2 regions of the Acidovorax sp. M2(2025) genome follow, and region 2 is predicted to be linked to the other one. Evidence: predicted binding sites of a transcription regulator. Region 2 holds the regulator's gene; the other holds the start of a gene.
What was found. The regulator FliA, encoded in region 2, starts transcription of late flagellar genes. The targets are predictions, from matches to a motif close to CTAAAGTTTNNNNNNNNNNNGCCGNTA.
Positions count from the first base shown of each region.

Region 1: the regulator FliA is predicted to act here: its motif matches at 1,233-1,259, upstream of ACOYR3_RS21830 (FlxA-like family protein).

Region 1 is NZ_CP186262.1:4,751,287-4,754,693, reverse strand. It holds gene ACOYR3_RS21840 (Gfo/Idh/MocA family oxidoreductase) at 1-246, shown strand, start outside; partial or broken gene ACOYR3_RS21835 (ClpP family protease) at 334-716, opposite strand; gene ACOYR3_RS21830 (FlxA-like family protein) at 872-1,225, opposite strand; gene ACOYR3_RS21825 (sigma factor) at 1,332-1,736, shown strand; gene ACOYR3_RS21820 (YdeI/OmpD-associated family protein) at 1,801-2,418, shown strand; gene ACOYR3_RS21815 (MFS transporter) at 2,429-3,407, opposite strand, start outside.
Region 2 is NZ_CP186262.1:933,806-937,212, forward strand. It holds gene flgA (flagellar basal body P-ring formation chaperone FlgA) at 1-359, shown strand, start outside; gene flgM (flagellar biosynthesis anti-sigma factor FlgM) at 453-779, shown strand; gene ACOYR3_RS04345 (hypothetical protein) at 904-1,278, shown strand; gene ACOYR3_RS04350 (RNA polymerase sigma factor FliA) at 1,461-2,177, opposite strand; gene ACOYR3_RS04355 (hypothetical protein) at 2,344-3,138, opposite strand; gene flhF (flagellar biosynthesis protein FlhF) at 3,131-3,407, opposite strand, start outside.

The DNA.
Region 1 (3,407 bases), 1.1 Mb from region 2:
CTGGGCACCTTCTTCCGCTACATCGGCGACACGGCCACGTACATCGCGCGCTACGACGACCTGGTGAATGGCAAGGAAGAGAAGATCGACGTGAGCAAGGTGGATGTGTCGATGAACGGCATCGAGCTGCAGGACCGCGAGTTCTTCGCCGCCATCCGCGAAGGCCGCGAGCCCAACGCCAGCGTGGCGCAGGTGCTGCCGTGCTACCAGGTGCTGCACCAGCTGGAGCAGCAGCTGAACTGCTGAAATTCAAGCAAAATTGGCTGCTAGCGCTTATCCAGCAAGCGCTGGCAGCTATCAATTTTGTAGTTGAAAATCGCGGGCGTCACATCCTCATCGCAGCTGCGCCTTGTGCTCGATGATGCGCGACACCAGCCCGTAGTCCACCGCCTCTTCGGCCGACAGCCAGCGGTCGCGCTCGATGTCGGCCAGTACCACCTCCAGCGGCTTGCCCGTCTGGCGGGCGATGTTGCGCGCAATGCGCTCGCGCGCCTTCACGATCTCGCGGGCCTGGATGGCGATGTCGCTGGCCGGGCCGCCGGCCCCGCCGCTGGCGCAATCAGCCGCCGCCCCACATCGGCGGCCGGGGTGTCGGTGATGGTGCCGAAGACCAACAGGGTGCGGGCCTTGAAGGTTTTTTCTTCCAGGTACGAGGTGCGGGGTTCGGTGCTGGGGCTGGGCCCGGAAGGGCGCGCGGGGTTGTCTGGCGTGTCCATAAGACGGCAAGGCCTTGCAGAAGAGAGTGACAGGACTGCCATGACGAACGAGCCGCGCCGCGCGTGACAGCGCTCTCCCGCCAGCCCACCGCCACGCGCTGCCCCGGCGCAATGGACGGCAGCGCCGTGCGGCCGTCCACCCCGGTGGGCGCAGGTCAGGCGTAGGTATCGACGTTGCTGCCCAGCCCAGCGGGTTGATGCTTCGCCGACGAGGCCTTCTGCTGCTGCGCAGCGCTGGCCGCCGCGCCTTCGGCCTTTGCCGCCTGGGCCCGTTGCTGCTCTTGCTGTTGCGCGCGCTGTATCGCCGTAATCTGGGCTTGCACCATCTGGATCTGGGCCTGCAGCACCTTGGCCTTCTGTTGCTTGGCCTTGGCATCCATGTCGGAGCTGGCCACGCCCTTGAGTTCCTCGGTCAGCTCGCGCAGCTGCTTTTGCAGCCTGGCGATGTCGCTGCTGCCGCTGGAGGAAGAAATCTGGCCGGTGGTGGATGTCGTGCTGGCAATTTGCATGCATGGTTATCGGCACGGCGCGGGGAAAGTTGACTGGCCCCGTTGCTCCCTGCGGGTCATCCCCTGTCGACGTGCGGCCGGCTCCCGCCTGTGGCACCATGCCCCGATGCAGAACGAGGAACACCGGATGGCGCTGGTGAATGCCCGCCGCGGCACCCTGCTGCGCGCCGCCACGCTCCTGCTGGGCCCGGCCGAGGACGCTGTGCAGGACGCGTACGTGCGTGCGCAGGGGGCCCGGACCCCGGCGCCCAATGCGGCGCAGGCCTGGCGGCTGACGGTGGTGCGCAACCGGGCCATCGACCGGCTGCTGCGCCAGCCGCCCGTCAGTGCGCGGGCGGCGCCCCGCTCCGTGCAACACGCGCCGCATGCCGCGCGCGCAACGGCCATGGTGGGTGGTGTGGTGCAGGTGGGCGGGCAACTGGGGCTGGTGCTCACGCTCGAAGGGGTGGCGCTTTGCGTGCTGCCGCTGGGGCCCCGCGCCGAGCAAGCGCACGACGCGGTGGTGGGCTGACCGGCGCACCCGCAGTTGCGGCCGGCCGGAAAACGCAAGACAACCGCAGGCTTGCAGCACCACCATGACCCAGCAGACCCCGCCCACCTTCTTTGCCACTCCGCAAGCCTTCCGCCGGTGGCTGGAGCGCCACGCGGCCAGCGCGCAGGAGCTGCTGGTGGGCTTTCACAAAGTCGGTTCGGGCTGCCCGAGCATGGGCTGGTCGGAATCGGTGGATGAAGCCCTGTGCTTCGGCTGGATCGACGGCGTGCGGCGGCGCATCGACGAGCACACGTACTCGATCCGCTTCACTCCGCGCAAGCCTTCCTCGATCTGGAGCGCGGTCAACATCGCCAAGGTGGAGCAGTTGCAGGCAGCGGGCCGCATGACGCCTGCGGGGCTGGCGGCCTTTGCGCACCGCCAGGCCCGCAAGTCGGTCATCTACTCGCATGAACAGCTGGCTGCGGTCGAGCTGCCGGCGCCCCTGCAGCGCGCTTTCCAGCGCAACAAGGCCGCGTGGCGCTTCTTTCAGGAATCCACGCCGCCCAGCTACCGCAAGAGCATGCTGCACTGGGTCCTGTCTGCCAAGCGGGACGCCACCCGGGAGGCGCGGTTTGCGGAGCTGCTCGCCGCCTGTGCGGCAGGCCAGCGCATCGATCTGTGGGCGAAACGCCCTCCGGCGAAGGGCTCTGCTGCCGCATGAGCGCGGTCCGTCAAGACTTCCTCGCCCACAGCCCCAGCAGCGCCAGCACGCTGAAGCCCGCCCCGGCATAGAACGTGAAGGACGCGCCCAGTCGGTCCCACAGCAGCCCCGCCACCACGCTGGCCACCAGCATGGCCACGCCGCTGACCAGGTTGAAAAAGCCGTAGGCCGTGCCGCGCAGGTCGGCGGGGGCCGTGTCCGCCACCATGGTGGCCAGCAGGCCCTGCGTCATCCCCATGTGCACGCCCCACAGCGCCACGCCGGCCAGCACCGTGGTCCAGTGGCCGTTCACCGCCAGCACCAGGTCGGCCGCGATGAGCACCACCAGGCCCCATGCCAGCAGTGCGGCGTGGGGCATGCGGTCGGACAGCTTGCCGAACGGGTAGGCCGAGGCGGCGTACACCAGGTTCATGGCCACCATGACCAGCGGCACCAGGGCCACGGCGATGCCGCTTTGCTGCGCCCGCAGCACCAGGAAGGCCTCGCTGAAGCGGGCCAGCGTGAACACGGCACCCAGCCCCACCACCCACCAGTACGCGCCGCCCAGGCGCCGCAGGTTGGCGCGGCGGATGGGGTTGGTGCGCGGCGCCCCGGCGGCGCGCTCGGGCTCGCGCACGCCCCACAGCAGCAGCGCCACCGCCAGCAGGCCCGGGATCACCGCCACCCAGAACACGGCGCGAAAGTCGTTGGCCCACCACAGCATCAGCCCCACGGCCAGCAGCGGGCCGAGGAAGGCACCCACCGTGTCCAGCGACTGTCGCAGGCCAAAGGCCGCGCCGCGCACTTCGGGCGGTGCGATGTCGGCCACCAGCGCGTCGCGCGGCGCGCCGCGCACGCCCTTGCCCACGCGGTCCAGCAGCCGCGCCGTGAGCACGATGCCGGTGCCCGGCGCCAGCGCAAACAGCGGCTTGGTCAGCGCGCCCAGCGCGTAGCCGAACACGGCAAGGCCCTTGCGCTTGCCCAGGTAGTCGCTCAGCGCGCCGGAGAAC
Region 2 (3,407 bases):
CCGGCCCGGTGGCGCCCGGCGCGGTGCTCACCGCCGACGACGCCACCCAGGCGGAAGTGGACTGGGCGGAAGAGTCCGCGCCGGTGATGGCCCAGCCCGAGATGTGGGTGGGCCAGGTCGCGGCCCGCCAGCTCATGGCCGGCCAGGCGCTGCGCCAGGCCATGGTCCGCCCGCCCCAGCTGTTCCGTGCCGGGGCCCAGGTCAAGGTGGTGGCCCAGGGCCCCGGCTACGCCATCAGTTCGGCAGGGCAGGCCCTGTCGCCGGGCGGGGTCGGGCAGATCGTGCGCATCCGCATGGACAATGGGCGCATCGTCAGTGGAACTGTCAATGAGAATGGAACAGTTGTCGTGGCTTTGTGATGACGCTGCGGCAAGAAATGACTAAAGTCCGGGCGAAAAGGGTCGAAAACATTGCTACTGTGCCCCACATCACACGGGGTGGTGGAGAGAGCGATGAAGATTGGTCAAAAACCGGAACTCCCGGGCGCCTTGGCGCAGACGGGGCTTGCCAAGCAAGCCAAAAGTCCGCCCAGCGCTGCTGAAGGAGCTGCCAAGGACGCTGCGGTGGCCGCAGCGTCTCCCGCCGGTGTGCCCGTGACGGTGTCCCTGGCCGCCCGTGCGCTGGACCAGACCCAGCGCTCCACCGCCGATTTCGACGCCAGCAAGGTCAAGGCCGTGCGCACCGCGATTGAAAAGGGCACGTTCTCGGTGGACGCCGAGGCCATTGCCGACAAGCTGCTGTCCAACGCCCAGGAAATCCTGTCCCGCTCGCGCGGCTGATGCCCGGCCTCCCTGTTTTCGCCTTCGCCTCCCGCCTCCTTCCTCTCGCCTCCCGCTTCATCTCTCTTCGCTTCCTCCTCCCTTTCGGCTTGGCAGGCAGGCGCCCTTCAACGCACAATGGGCCATGTCGCTGGAAGAATCCCTCCTGGCTGTTGAGCAGCTGATCGAAAAAGTCTCCGCCGCGCTCCTGGCGGCAGATCCCCAGTCCCTGGAACAGAACAGCGCCGCCCTGCGCGACGCAGCCGCCCGGTTTGCGCAAGCCGTGGAGCAGTCGGGGCAACGGGGCCGCCCGCTGCCGGCGCCGCTGCAAAAGCGCATGGACGGCATCCGCAACATGCTGGCCGTCCACCGCGAAAGCCTGGCGCGGCTGTCCGCCAACGCCGACTGGCAGGTCGCCGGCCTGGTTCCGCAAGCTGGTGCGCCGGCCACGTATGGCGACGGACGGGGCGCACCCGTCGGCAAGCCGGGCGTGGCCCGCATCTACAAGTCGGCGGGCTGACCCAGGGCATCAAAAAAGATAGCGGCCAGTGCAAGGCCCGCGGGCATTGCAGAGGTAAAACCGCCTGAATGCCTTGCGGGGAAAGTGCAAGCAGCTATTGATTTGATAGTGCTTCCCGCTGAAGAGGAAGCCGGCGCCGCCGCTGCGGGCGGGCGGTGGGCGGGCAGCAGGGCGCGCGGCCGTCAGTGCGCGCGCATCTTGGCGCGCAGGCGCGCGATGGACTGGCTGTGTAGCTGGCACACCCGCGACTCGGTGACGCCCAGCACGGCGGCGATTTCCTTGAGGTTCATGTCGTGCTCGTAGTACATGCCCATGATGTGCTGTTCCCGTTCGGGCAGCGTCTTGATGGCATTGACGAGCGACATCTTCAGCCGTTGGTCGCGCAGCAGCTCCATGGGGTCGGCATCGCTGTCGGCCACGTGGCGGTCGAGAAAGCCTTCCTCGTCCTCGTTGCCGTGCGTCATGTCTTCCAGGTACACGAGCTGCGTGCCGCGCACCTTGCCCAGCAGGTTCTGGTACTCGGCCAGGCCCATGCCCATCTCGGCCGCGATCTCCGACTCCAGCGGGCTGCGCCCGAGCTTTTGCTCCAGGCGTTGCACGGCGTGCTCGATGTCCTTCTGGCTCTTGCGCGAGCTGCGGCTCATCCAGTCGCCCTCGCGCAGCTCGTCAAGCATGGCGCCGCGGATGCGCTGCGTGGCGAAGGTTTCGAACTGCACGCCCTGCGCCGCCTCGTAGCGCGACAGGGCATCGGCCAGGCCGATCATGCCGACCTGGATCAGGTCGTCCAGCTCCACATTGGGCGGCAGCTTGGCGATCATGTGGTGTGCAATGCGCCGCACCAGCGGCACATGCTGGCGGATCATCGCGTCACGATCAAGCTGGCCTTTGGCGGTGTACATACAAAGCGTGTTATGCACGTTGAGAGCGTGGTTGCGAGAAGTGCGCGGTGGCGGGGGAGCGGCGATGCGGTTGGGGGCGTACGCGGACCCGGGCAGCGCACTGCGGTGGCTGGGCACCGGCCTCGGGGGTCAACGCGGGTACGTACAGGGGCATCACACGCTCTCGTCAGTGGCTCCGGGCAAACGGGGCCGGCAAGCCTGCCAGGTTGCCCGGGGGCAGCGCAGTCAGCGACTCATTGATAGTGCCCGCATTCTCCAGCAGTTGCAAGGCCAGGCGCTGAAGGTCTTGCGGGCTTTGCGTGGCGATGGTGGTCGTGCGCACGGGGCCGCCCAGGTGGCGTCCGGCGCAGTCCTGCAGCGTCAGCAGCGCGTGCTGCGCCCGGCGCCGTTCGGCCGCAGCGCTGCCGCGCAGCAGGGCGGCCACCATGCAGGGCAGGCCGGTGTGCACCGCAATCTGCTTGAGGCTCTTGTAGCTGGCGAGCACGCCGGCCGAGCCTTCGCCCATCACCACCAGGGGCACGGTGGCGGTGTGGGTCAGCAGCGGGCCCAGCGTGGCGGCGGGCGCGTGCAGCACCAGGATGCCGTAGGTTCTGAAATACGGCAGCAGTCCGGCCAGCGGGGCCGTCTCCTCGCGGCTGGCGACGCGGGCGAGGCGCAGCAGGCCTTTGCCCGCCGGGATCACGGCCAGCGACGAGGCCATGGCGCCCATGTTCAGGTCGGCGCCCTCGTTCCAGGGCGCCTGTTGCAGCAGGTGCAGCAGGCCGGGGCTGTCGTCGGACTCCTGCGCCGTGCCGTCCAGCACCACCACCGGGTAACCCAGGCGCTGCAGGCTCGCGCAGATCTGCCACAGGGTTTCCAGGCCGGCGGGGTCGCCCTGGCTGGCAACCGCCACCACCCGCAGTTCGGCCTGCGGGGTGAAGCTGTGCAGGCCGGCCGCCTGGTGAAAGCCGATATCAAGCATCGACCAGCCCCCGTTCGGCCAGGCTCTCGGGCGCGTGCGAGAAGAAGAAGTTCAGGTCGGTGGCCTTGGGGTCGAAGGCCGACTTGGCCGGCGCGCGCATGGAGGTGCTGATGAGCTTGTGCGCGTCGGCGCGCTCCCAGTCTTCCGGCACGCGCTGGCCGTTGGTCACGCCGCGCAGCACCATCTGGTGGCGGATCAGCGCGTCGATGGCGGGGCCCAGCTTCACGGCCTCGTCCACCTTGGAGAGGATGGCCTGCTGCGAGCCGTCG